Linked DNA regions of Pyxidicoccus xibeiensis. The main gene of each other region encodes a partner of the protein of the gene in region 3 in a complex. Links are inferred from orthologs where the notes say so. Each region holds a gene or a part of one and is shown on either strand. Other genes may lie near its edges.

Evidence for each region.
Region 1: the proteins of tolR (region 3) and LXT23_RS05000 are in contact, whole or in part, in a cryo-EM structure (PDB 9DDO), measured with the Escherichia coli proteins. The link is inferred for Pyxidicoccus xibeiensis from one-to-one orthologs.
Region 2: the proteins of tolR (region 3) and LXT23_RS05005 are in contact, whole or in part, in a cryo-EM structure (PDB 9DDO), measured with the Escherichia coli proteins. The link is inferred for Pyxidicoccus xibeiensis from one-to-one orthologs.

The regions. Positions count from the first base shown.
Region 1 is NZ_JAJVKV010000001.1:1,234,496-1,238,259, reverse strand. Bases 1-2,941 are described here. They hold LXT23_RS05000 (energy transducer TonB), read right to left. Parts: upstream 1,886-2,941; coding sequence 1,115-1,885; downstream 1-1,114. Other genes in these bases: LXT23_RS04995 (glycosyltransferase family 87 protein), read right to left, coding at 2,002-2,941; LXT23_RS05005 (MotA/TolQ/ExbB proton channel family protein), read right to left, coding at 329-1,081; LXT23_RS05010 (ExbD/TolR family protein), read right to left, coding at 1-345. Outside these bases: more of LXT23_RS04995, read right to left, coding at 2,942-3,249; LXT23_RS04990 (hypothetical protein), read left to right, coding at 3,554-3,764. UniProt on the Escherichia coli protein: Interacts with outer membrane receptor proteins that carry out high-affinity binding and energy dependent uptake into the periplasmic space of specific substrates such as cobalamin, and various iron compounds (such as iron dicitrate, enterochelin, aerobactin, etc.).
Region 2 is NZ_JAJVKV010000001.1:1,236,190-1,239,877, reverse strand. The notes cover bases 824-3,688. They hold LXT23_RS05005 (MotA/TolQ/ExbB proton channel family protein), read right to left. Parts: upstream 2,700-3,688; coding sequence 1,947-2,699; downstream 824-1,946. Other genes in these bases: LXT23_RS04995 (glycosyltransferase family 87 protein), read right to left, coding at 3,620-3,688; LXT23_RS05000 (energy transducer TonB), read right to left, coding at 2,733-3,503; LXT23_RS05010 (ExbD/TolR family protein), read right to left, coding at 1,556-1,963; LXT23_RS05015 (ExbD/TolR family protein), read right to left, coding at 1,115-1,543; LXT23_RS05020 (TonB-dependent receptor domain-containing protein), read right to left, coding at 824-991. Outside these bases: more of LXT23_RS05020, read right to left, coding at 1-823. UniProt on the Escherichia coli protein: Involved in the TonB-dependent energy-dependent transport of various receptor-bound substrates. Protects ExbD from proteolytic degradation and functionally stabilizes TonB.
Region 3 is NZ_JAJVKV010000017.1:47,598-51,239, forward strand. The notes cover bases 233-3,051. They hold tolR (protein TolR), read right to left. Parts: upstream 1,967-3,051; coding sequence 1,499-1,966; downstream 233-1,498. Other genes in these bases: tolB (Tol-Pal system beta propeller repeat protein TolB), read right to left, coding at 233-704; LXT23_RS42550 (energy transducer TonB), read right to left, coding at 701-1,495; LXT23_RS42560 (MotA/TolQ/ExbB proton channel family protein), read right to left, coding at 1,979-2,689; LXT23_RS42565 (hypothetical protein), read left to right, coding at 2,850-3,051. Outside these bases: more of tolB, read right to left, coding at 1-232; more of LXT23_RS42565, read left to right, coding at 3,052-3,642. UniProt on the Escherichia coli protein: Involved in the TonB-dependent energy-dependent transport of various receptor-bound substrates.

The DNA.
Region 1 (3,764 bases), on a different replicon or contig from region 3:
CTTGAAGACGCCGCGCACCTCGGAGTAGCGCACGCCGCGGTCGGCCTTGAGCACCACGCGGGTGTCCGGGTCCTTCTGGTGCAGGGCCTTCAGCTCCGCCATGAGCGCGTCGCGCTCGAGCTCCTTGCGCTCCAGGAAGAAGGAGCCATTCGCGGCGAGGCTGACGATGGTGGGCTCGAGCTCCTTGTTCTCCGGGTCCGGGTTCGTCGCGGCGGGCAGCTCCACCGAGGCGCCGGCTTCAATCTGGGGCGTGACGACCATGAAGATGATGAGGAGGACGAGCACCACGTCCACCAGCGGTGTCACGTTCATCTCGGGCGTAATCGCCCTACGCGGGGTGGACATCGCGCCCCTCCTTGCGAGCGGCCAGCTCCGGCCCGGTGGCCACCGCGGCGCCGTTGGCCGGGGCGGGCTTCTGCGGGCCCAGGTCCTCCAGGTAGTCCATGAACTCGCCCCGGGCCGCGTCCAGCGAGAGCTGGAGCGCATCCGCGCGGGTGGACAGGAAGTTGAACATCAGCACCGCGGGGATGGCGACGAGCAGGCCGAGCGCGGTGACGACGAGCGCCTCGGCGATGCCGGCCGACACCGCGCCCAGGCCGCCGGAGCCCTCCTTGGCGATGCCGGCGAAGGCCTCGATGATGCCCACCACCGTGCCGAGCAGTCCGACGAACGGCGCCACCGAGCCCACGGTGGCGAGCACGGACATGCCCCGGCGCACGTCGGCGCTGACGCGCTCGTTGATGCGGACCAGCTCGCGGCGCGTCAGCTCCACCGGGCCCAGCTTGCCGGCGGGGACGCGGGACTTCGCGAGGAACGTCTTCATGCCACCGCCGAACAGCGTGGCCAGGTGGCTGCCCTTCGTCGCCTCGGCCTCCTTCACCAGGGCGTCGTGCTGGTGCTGCACGAGGAGCTGTCCGGCGCGGGCGGCGAAGCGCCTGGACGCCGCGCGCGAGCGGGCGAAGACGAAGAGGCGCTCGAAGAACACCGCCAGGGACGCGATGGCGAAGAGGATGAGCGTCCAGGCGATACCCAGGGCGAACACGCCCATGTGGTTGTAGATGTCCCTGAGATTGAAGTTCATGACGGGGGCTCCTGGGGGCAGGGCGGGTGAGGCCTACGACTTGAGGCGGAAGGGGACCTTGAAGATGCGGTAGACGGCGGCGGGCTGGCCGGAGACGACGGCGGGCTTGAAGCGCCACGTCCGCACCGCCGCGAGCGCGGCGCTGGCGAAGGGCTCGTCGCCGCGCATCACCTTGAGCTGGGTGACGCGGCCGTCCACCTCGACCACGCCCTTGAGGATGACCATGCCCTCCAGCCCCTTGGAGCGGGCCTCGGAGGGGTACTCGGGGATGAGGTTGGACTCGAGCGGCTCCGGAGGCGTGGCGGACTCCGGCAGGTTGATGGGCGCCACGCGGCCACCGCCGCCCGCGAGCCCGTCACCCCTTCCGAGTCCTCCCACCACGCCGCCCGGGACGAGCGCGCCGGTGCCGCCCACGGCGATGGGCGCGGCGGCAACGGTCTCCCGCTCTGCCTCGGGAGGCTTCGTCAGCGGCACGGTGTCCGGAGCCACGAGCGGCGCGGGCGCCACCACGGGCGCGGCGGGAGGCGGCGCCTTCGCGGCGACGGGAGCCGCGGGCTTCGGGGCCAGCTTCGGCTTGGGCGGAGGCGGGGGCGGCGGGGGAGGCTTCACCTCGACGACGGGCGGAGGTGGCGGACGGAAGACCACGTCCGTGCCCTTCTTCTCCTGGATGACCTCGCGCACCTTGCTGGCCGCGGAGACGACGGCGACGCCGATCATCACGAAGACGCCGATGGACGCCGTGGTGGAGAGCGCGAACCGCCGCGCCGAGCTGACGTCGGTGGCGCTGTCGAACGTTTCGAACATGGCTGAACCGCGTATAGCGGCGCCATGTCTCACGGGTGTTCACGGGCCGTGACACTTCACCTCCAAACGAATGGAGGAAGCGTCACGGCGCGCGCGCCTGCGGGATTGCCACTACGTCACGGCGCGCGCATGCCGGGCAGGGTGCGAGGCAGCCGCGCCAGCTCGCCCGTGGCCGTCACCGCGCGAGGCGCCCCCGCGCGGCGCGCCTGCCACAGCAGGGCGAGCAGCAGCACGGAGTAGACGACGGCGAACGGGCGCCAAAGGAGGACCTGTCGGGACAGCTCGGGGCCGAAGCCCGAGTCGGAGACGAGCAGGCCCGTGAGGGCGATGAGCGCGACGAGCGCGAGGTTCGGCTTGTAGCGGCTCTCGGCGGCGGCGCGCACCAGCGGCCACGCGAGCACGTAGTTGGCGCGCCACGCCAGCGGTGACAGCAGCGTCACGCCCAGGCAGCACATGGCGAGCAGGTCGGCCGGGCCGGGCCGCGCCCAGAGGACGGCGGCGAGGAAGAGGCTGATGGCCACCGCCTGCGCGAGCGTCATGCTCCCGGGCGGTGGAATGGACTCGGCGGGCAGCACGAGCGACAGCAGCAGCGTGGGCAGGCCCTGCGGGTTCGCCCCCAGCGCCCACGGAGGCGTGGTGCGCGCCAGCGTCTCGCTCCACAGCTGGAGCTGGGTGAGGGTGCCGTCCCAGCCGTAGCGGGCCAGGGTGGGCAGCGCGAGCACGATGCCGATGGCGGCGGTGGCGCCGATGACGCGCCAGTGGCGGCGCCACAGGAAGAAGAGGCCGACGAGCGCGGCGGGAGGCTTGAGGAGGAAGGCGACGGCGAACGCGGCGGCGGGGCGCCACACGTGGCCGCGCTCGGCGCCGAGGGTGGAGAGGATGATGAGCAGGAGCAGGACGGCATCCACCTGCCCGTAGAACAGCTCGAAGGTGAAGGCCGGCAGCAGCGCGAAGGTGGCGAGGCCGGGGCCCCATGCCCACGGCGCGGCCTCACCCGGGCCCGGCGCGGTGCGCGTGGTGAGGCGGGCCACGGCCGCGAGCGCGAGGATGGAGCCCAGGTTCCACAGGGCGACGGCGACGCGCGCGGGGAAGAAGGTGAAGGGGATGAACAGGGGCGCGGTGACGGGCGCGTACTTGAACGGCATGGTGCCGTCGGAGACGCGGTAGAGGTCGGTGCCCTCGAGGAAGCGCTCGGCGGCGGTGAGGTAGACGCGGAAGTCCACGCCCCGGCGCGGGTGCTGGCCCACGGCCACCGCGGCCACGAGGAGCACGGCCAGCACGAGCCACCAGAACCAGCGGGCCCAGGTATCGGAGCGGCTCATGGTGGTGTCCGGCACGGTGGCGGAAGGCGGCGCGAGGCTCACGGGTGCCTCGCGGACAGGGGCGCGGTGCTGCCTGCCGCGTGCAGGGCTCTCTCAGACGGCGAGCGCTGGAGGGAGGCGTGGCGTGGGGCGCGGGGGCGCCCCGAGGCGGCGGTGTTCATCGAGCAAGGGGGAAAGGTGGGGGAAGGGCACCATTTCACGCCGGCCGGCACACGGCAACGTGGTGATGCATGCGGAAACTTCCCGGCCGCATGGAAGGTCGGCAGGTGGCTGGTCCAGCTTCTTGCAACCTGATTACGCTGGATTCGCGGCACTCCCGCCGCGTCACGCCGAGGAGCAGCTGAACATGAAGCGGAACCTGGTTCGCCTCATCCCCTCCGTGGTCCTTCTCACCCTGTCCGTGGCCTGCGCGGGGCCCGAAGATGCGCTCACCGAGCCGACCGGGACAGACCCGGCGGCAGGGCTGGCCAGCTCCGAGGCACAGCTCGGCTACGGCAGCTTCTCCGCGTTTCCTGCCACGGTGGTGGTCGACCGATACACGCACCTCGGCTCGACGC
Region 2 (3,688 bases), on a different replicon or contig from region 3:
CGCCGCCGAAGGAGCCGGGCAGGTCGGCGGTGTAGCTCTTCACCACGTTGAGGTTGGCGAGCAGCGAGGTGGGGAAGAGGTCCAGCGGGACGCTGGGCTCGTCCGGCTCGGGGCTGGGGAGCAGGGCGCCATTGAGGAGGGTGGTGCTGTAGCGGCCACCGAGGCCCCGGAGCAGGACGTAGCGGCCATCCACCACGGTGGCGCTGACCACGCGCTTCACGGCGTCGGAGGCGCTGGAGTCCGGCGTGCGGGCAATCTCCTGTGCGCTGATGGCGTCCGACACGGCGGCGGCCTTCTTGCGCTCCTGGAGGAGGGCGCCCTCGGCGCGGCGGTCCGCGCGGGCCTCCACGACGACTTCCTGCACCGCGCCCACGTCCGCGCTGAGGGCGACGTCCAGCTTCGTGACCTTGCCCTGCGTGACGACGACGCCGGTGATGCGGCGGCCCTGGTAGACGTCATAGAAGACGCGCAGGTCGTACTTCCCGGGCGGCAGCGCGAGCCGGTAGTTGCCGTCGAGGTCGGTGAGCGCCTGCTTCTGTGCGCCGGTGACGACCTTCACGGTGGCCTCGATGAGGCCCTCACTGTTGGCTTCGTCCACCACGCGCCCGTGGATGCCGGTGAAGCCCGGGGGCGGCTCGGCGGACTCGGCCAGCATGACGTCGTCAGTCGCGGCGCCCTCGGTGGCCAGGGACTCGGCGGGCTCGGCGGCGGAAGGAACGTTCGTTCCAGGCTGAGGCGCCGCGTCCTGGGCCGACGAGGCGGAAGGAACGTTCGTTCCAGGCTGGGGCGCCGCGCCTGGGGTGGAAGGAATGTTCCTTCCGCTGTGGGGCGCCGGGGCGGGCGCCCGCGGTTGCGCGGTAGACGGGGACGTAACGTCCTGACCTGAGGGCGGCGCCGCTACGTCGGTGCCGCTCACCTGCGCGAGCGCGGACGTGGTGATGACGGCGAGCGCTGCCACGAGGGCGCGCGAAAGGGCGGTGCGAGGCAACACGACTCTCCTTGCCGGCGGTCGGCGCTCGTAAAGAACGCGACACGCGTGGCGGGGGAATGGATGGGCTGTGACGATTCAGGCGGCGGACCGAAAACTCGTCGTCACGGTCCGCCGAGGGCCGCTTCAGTCCGCGAGCTTGTCCGGCAACACGCCGACGGTGATGTTCCCGCCCCGGGCGAGGTCCAGCACGTCCATGGCGGCGCCGTACGGCACGTCATCACTGGCGTCGAAGAAGACAATCTTGTCCGGGCGCGCGTTGAGCATCCGCTGGAGCCGCGCCACCACCTGGTCTCGCGGCACCTCCTCGCGGTTGATGCGCAGCACGCCGCCCTTGTCCACCGTGAGCACCACGGGAGGCAGGGCGTCGGGCGGAGGCGGCGGCTGCTCCTCCTGCTTGTCGTTCTTCGCCGGCACGTTCATCCACATCTGCCTGGTCAGCAGCGGGGTGACGACCATGAAGATGATGAGGAGGACGAGCACCACGTCCACCAGCGGCGTCACGTTCATGGACGGGCGGAGTCCGCCCCTACCGCCTCCGAGGTCGAATGCCATCGCGCGTTCCTCCTAGTGCTTCGGCTTGTCGATGACCTGCAGGTTGATGCCGGGAAAGCCCAGGTCCTGCATCGCCTTGAAGACGCCGCGCACCTCGGAGTAGCGCACGCCGCGGTCGGCCTTGAGCACCACGCGGGTGTCCGGGTCCTTCTGGTGCAGGGCCTTCAGCTCCGCCATGAGCGCGTCGCGCTCGAGCTCCTTGCGCTCCAGGAAGAAGGAGCCATTCGCGGCGAGGCTGACGATGGTGGGCTCGAGCTCCTTGTTCTCCGGGTCCGGGTTCGTCGCGGCGGGCAGCTCCACCGAGGCGCCGGCTTCAATCTGGGGCGTGACGACCATGAAGATGATGAGGAGGACGAGCACCACGTCCACCAGCGGTGTCACGTTCATCTCGGGCGTAATCGCCCTACGCGGGGTGGACATCGCGCCCCTCCTTGCGAGCGGCCAGCTCCGGCCCGGTGGCCACCGCGGCGCCGTTGGCCGGGGCGGGCTTCTGCGGGCCCAGGTCCTCCAGGTAGTCCATGAACTCGCCCCGGGCCGCGTCCAGCGAGAGCTGGAGCGCATCCGCGCGGGTGGACAGGAAGTTGAACATCAGCACCGCGGGGATGGCGACGAGCAGGCCGAGCGCGGTGACGACGAGCGCCTCGGCGATGCCGGCCGACACCGCGCCCAGGCCGCCGGAGCCCTCCTTGGCGATGCCGGCGAAGGCCTCGATGATGCCCACCACCGTGCCGAGCAGTCCGACGAACGGCGCCACCGAGCCCACGGTGGCGAGCACGGACATGCCCCGGCGCACGTCGGCGCTGACGCGCTCGTTGATGCGGACCAGCTCGCGGCGCGTCAGCTCCACCGGGCCCAGCTTGCCGGCGGGGACGCGGGACTTCGCGAGGAACGTCTTCATGCCACCGCCGAACAGCGTGGCCAGGTGGCTGCCCTTCGTCGCCTCGGCCTCCTTCACCAGGGCGTCGTGCTGGTGCTGCACGAGGAGCTGTCCGGCGCGGGCGGCGAAGCGCCTGGACGCCGCGCGCGAGCGGGCGAAGACGAAGAGGCGCTCGAAGAACACCGCCAGGGACGCGATGGCGAAGAGGATGAGCGTCCAGGCGATACCCAGGGCGAACACGCCCATGTGGTTGTAGATGTCCCTGAGATTGAAGTTCATGACGGGGGCTCCTGGGGGCAGGGCGGGTGAGGCCTACGACTTGAGGCGGAAGGGGACCTTGAAGATGCGGTAGACGGCGGCGGGCTGGCCGGAGACGACGGCGGGCTTGAAGCGCCACGTCCGCACCGCCGCGAGCGCGGCGCTGGCGAAGGGCTCGTCGCCGCGCATCACCTTGAGCTGGGTGACGCGGCCGTCCACCTCGACCACGCCCTTGAGGATGACCATGCCCTCCAGCCCCTTGGAGCGGGCCTCGGAGGGGTACTCGGGGATGAGGTTGGACTCGAGCGGCTCCGGAGGCGTGGCGGACTCCGGCAGGTTGATGGGCGCCACGCGGCCACCGCCGCCCGCGAGCCCGTCACCCCTTCCGAGTCCTCCCACCACGCCGCCCGGGACGAGCGCGCCGGTGCCGCCCACGGCGATGGGCGCGGCGGCAACGGTCTCCCGCTCTGCCTCGGGAGGCTTCGTCAGCGGCACGGTGTCCGGAGCCACGAGCGGCGCGGGCGCCACCACGGGCGCGGCGGGAGGCGGCGCCTTCGCGGCGACGGGAGCCGCGGGCTTCGGGGCCAGCTTCGGCTTGGGCGGAGGCGGGGGCGGCGGGGGAGGCTTCACCTCGACGACGGGCGGAGGTGGCGGACGGAAGACCACGTCCGTGCCCTTCTTCTCCTGGATGACCTCGCGCACCTTGCTGGCCGCGGAGACGACGGCGACGCCGATCATCACGAAGACGCCGATGGACGCCGTGGTGGAGAGCGCGAACCGCCGCGCCGAGCTGACGTCGGTGGCGCTGTCGAACGTTTCGAACATGGCTGAACCGCGTATAGCGGCGCCATGTCTCACGGGTGTTCACGGGCCGTGACACTTCACCTCCAAACGAATGGAGGAAGCGTCACGGCGCGCGCGCCTGCGGGATTGCCACTACGTCACGGCGCGCGCATGCCGGGCAGGGTGCGAGGCAGCCGCGCCAGCTCGCCCGTGGCCGTCACCGCGCG
Region 3 (3,642 bases):
GACACCACCGAGCGCGCCTCGCCGCCCGGCGCCTGCACGAAGATGTCCGGCCGGCCCTTGCGGTAGGTGGTGAAGGCCACCTTCGCGCCGTCCGGGCTCAGCCCGGGGAGGATGTTGATGCCGCCCTTGGTGAGGCTCTGCGCGTTGCCGCCGTCCCAGTCCGCCACCACGATGTCGCGGTTGCTGCCGGCCTTGCGCACGTAGGTGATGCGCGACAGGAAGGGGCTGGGCTCGCGCGTGAAGTGACGGTAGAGCGCGTCCGCCAGCCGGTGCGCCAGCAGCGACGGGTTGTCCGCCGGGGCGTCCTTCGCGACCTTCAGGTCCTCACGGCCGGTGCCCACGTTGAACAGGCGCAGCTCGCCGCGCAGCGTGCCGCCGTCCTGCGCCAGGGAGACCTTGACGAGCGCCTCGGCGCCCACGTCCGCCCAGCGGGGGAACTTGATGGTGCCGGCCGTCATGCCCTCGGTCGGGTCCGCGGTGAAGCTCTTGCGGTCCAGCACCTGGAGGATGCCGGACGCGGCCAGGTCGAAGCTGAAGGCCTGGTCGAAGGCGGGCGCCAGCTTCTTCCCGCCGTCGTTCTGCGTCACCGGCGCGGGTACGGCCACCGGCAGCGGGCGGAAGTTGGCGCCGGAAATCTCGATGGTCGGCGCCTGCGCGAGCGCCGCGAGCGGGAGGAGGACGAGGGAGAGGAGCAGGGCTTTCATAGGGCGTTCGGTCTGAAGCTCAGGTTGACGCCGCTCTTCTGCAGCGTGTCCCGCAGGTGGTCCGGCGGAGGCGAGAAGGGCGCGGCCTTGCGTACGGCGGTGACGACGGCGGAGTCGAACAAATCGTTGCCACTGGGCTTCGTGAGGCTCACGTCCAGCACCTCGCCGGCGCGGCCCAGCCGCACGGCGACGACGGTGTTGAGGTGCAGGCGCTCGGACTCGGGGATGGTGTCCGCCACGTTGTAGTGTCGGCGCACCTGCGACTGGAGCAGGCCGAAGTAGCGCTCGCCCTCGGCTTTGGCCGAGTCGCCGTCCGGGTCGCCATCCTCGGCGCCCTCCTGCTCCTCGGGCTCGGCCGCCTTGGCCGTCTTGTCGAAGGCGCCGAAGAGGCGCTTGCGCCGGTCCTCGCCCGTCTTCTCACCCTTCTGGGGCGCGGGCTGCGGCGCGGAGGGCTCCGGCTTCACGCCGGGAATCGGCACCGCCACCGCGGCGGGCGTGGGCGCGGGGGGCGGCGCTTCCGGCGCGGGCTTGGGGGCGAGCACTTCCTTGACCGGAGGCGGCGGCTGCTCCTTGCGCGGCAGCAGCTTGGAGTCCCTGGGCTTGCCCAGGCGCACCAGCGTGGCGTTGATGGGCTTCGCGTTCAGGTCCACCTTGGGGCCACCCGAGAAGCGCGCGTACAGCACCGCCGCCAGCAGCACGGCGATGTGGCCCACCACGGACGCCCCCACGAAGCGCGACAGCCGCGTGGGGCGTGTGACGAGCAGGCTGTGGCTCACCGCGGAGTCCGTCATGGGTTAGCGCTTCGCCTCCTTCGACTTGCCCTTGCCCGTGTTGGACGTCTTGGCCCCCGGTGTCGGGTCCGTAATCATCCCCACATTGCTGATGCCGGCGCGCTGGGCCGCCGCCATCACCTCCACCACCACGCCGTACGGCACGTCCCGGTCCGCATGGAGGTAGACCTCCTTGTCGGCCTGGGCCTTGGCGTTGGCGGCCAGCTTCTCCTGGAGCTCCTCCAGCGCCACCTCGGCGTCGCCGATGTAGACCTTGCGCCCGGCGTCGATGGACAGCACCAGCTTCTTCTCCGTGGCCTCCACCGGCGCGGCCTTCGTCTCCGGCAGGTTCACCTTGACGCCCTGCTGGATGAGGGGCGCCGTCACCATGAAGATGATGAGCAGCACCAGCATCACGTCCACCATGGGCGTGACGTTGATTTCGCTCATGGTGGTGCGCCCACCGCCGCGGTTGCCTCCGCCCATTCCCATGGTCGTCTCCGGCTACCGGAAGAAGTGCCGCTTGATGATGTTGAGGAAGTCCGCGGAGAAGTTCGCCATCTCCGTGTCGAACACCTTGATGCGGCTGACGAACGAGTTGTAGGCGACCACCGCTGGAATCGCGGCGAACAGGCCCGCCGCCGTGGCGAACAGCGCGTTGCCCACCGGCGCGGCCACCGTGGCCAGCGTCGCGTTGCCCTGCTCGGCAATCTGGTTGAACGCGCTGAGGATGCCGATGACCGTGCCGAACAGGCCCACGAAGGGCGACGCCGCGCCCACCGTGCCCAGGAAGGACACCCGGTTCTCCAACTCCGTAATCTGCGCCGTGGACGCACGGTTGAGCGCGCGCTCCACGTTTTCGATTCCGCCCAGCCGCTCGGCCATGGCGCCCTCGGCGCCGCCCTCCTTGGCCTGGGCCAGCTTGCTGAGCTCTTCGTAGCCAGCGCAGAAGACCTTCGACAGCGGCGAGCCGTCGAGCTTCTGGGCCGTCTGGTAGATGGCCTCCAACCGAGAGGCCTTCCAGAAGGTGTCGAGGAAGGTGAGAGATTGTGCGCGAGCCTTGGAGAGCTGGGTTGCCTTCATGGCGATGAGGGCCCAGGAGGCGACAGAGACGCCCATCAGGAGCAGCAGGACGGCCAGCTCGATGAAGGACGCATCGCGGATGATCTCCACGTAGTTCATGGCGCCGAGCGCCAGGGGCAGGTGGGGCGTCATGGGGGTCAGCGCGTAACACTCCGAAACAACAGGGTCAAACAAAGGGGACACGCCCGGTTGCTTGAAACGGCTTGCCGGTGCGGGTGAATAATTCCCGAGGCTGCTCGTCCGAGGGGTTGTAACGGGCCGAACACCTCACCACCCCACGAACGGGTCCCCCATGAACTCCCGACTGCTGGTCGCATTCCTCGCCCTGGCGGCGGTCACTCCAGGCTGTGTCATCCACGACAACTCTCCCGAGTACCCGGGCGACGTGACGTTCCGCTGGACGTTCGGCGGACTGCGCTGCGACGAGGACCGCGACATCAAGGGTGTGAACATCGTCATCCCCGGCGAGCGCCTCGCGAATGACGGCTTCTATCCCTGCCAGGCCAACGGCTTCGACGGCATCGTCCTCCACGACTTCGTGCCGGGCGTGTACAGCTTCACCATCGAAGGCGTCAGCTACGGCAACGAGCAGCTCTACCTGGCGAGCGGCACCTTCCGGGTGGACGGCGACGTGACGGTGAGCGTGGACCTCACGCCGACGGGCAGCCCGCCGTCCTTCGCCTACGTGAGCTGGCTGTTCCCGGCGAACACCTCCAGCCCGAGCCCCAGCTGCACCCAGGCCGGTATCACCGCCGTGGAGGTCCGCGTGAATGACGGCGAGTGGGCGCGCTTCGACTGCACCCGGGGCCATGGCGCCAACAGCATCCAGACGCCGTACCTGGAGCCGGGGGAGCACTCGCTGGAGTTCGTCGCGCTCAACCGGGACGACATGCCCCTGTACTACTACAACGGCCTCATGGTGACGCAGGCCGGTGCTCCCACGTCGCACACCGCCTCCATGTGGGCCATCGGCGGCGCCTCCATCCGGTGGGACATCGTGGCCGGCGGCTCCACCCTGAGCTGCTCGCAGGCCCGCATCGACGAGGTCCGCGTCAACTTCCGCGACGTGTTCACCGGCGAGCTGG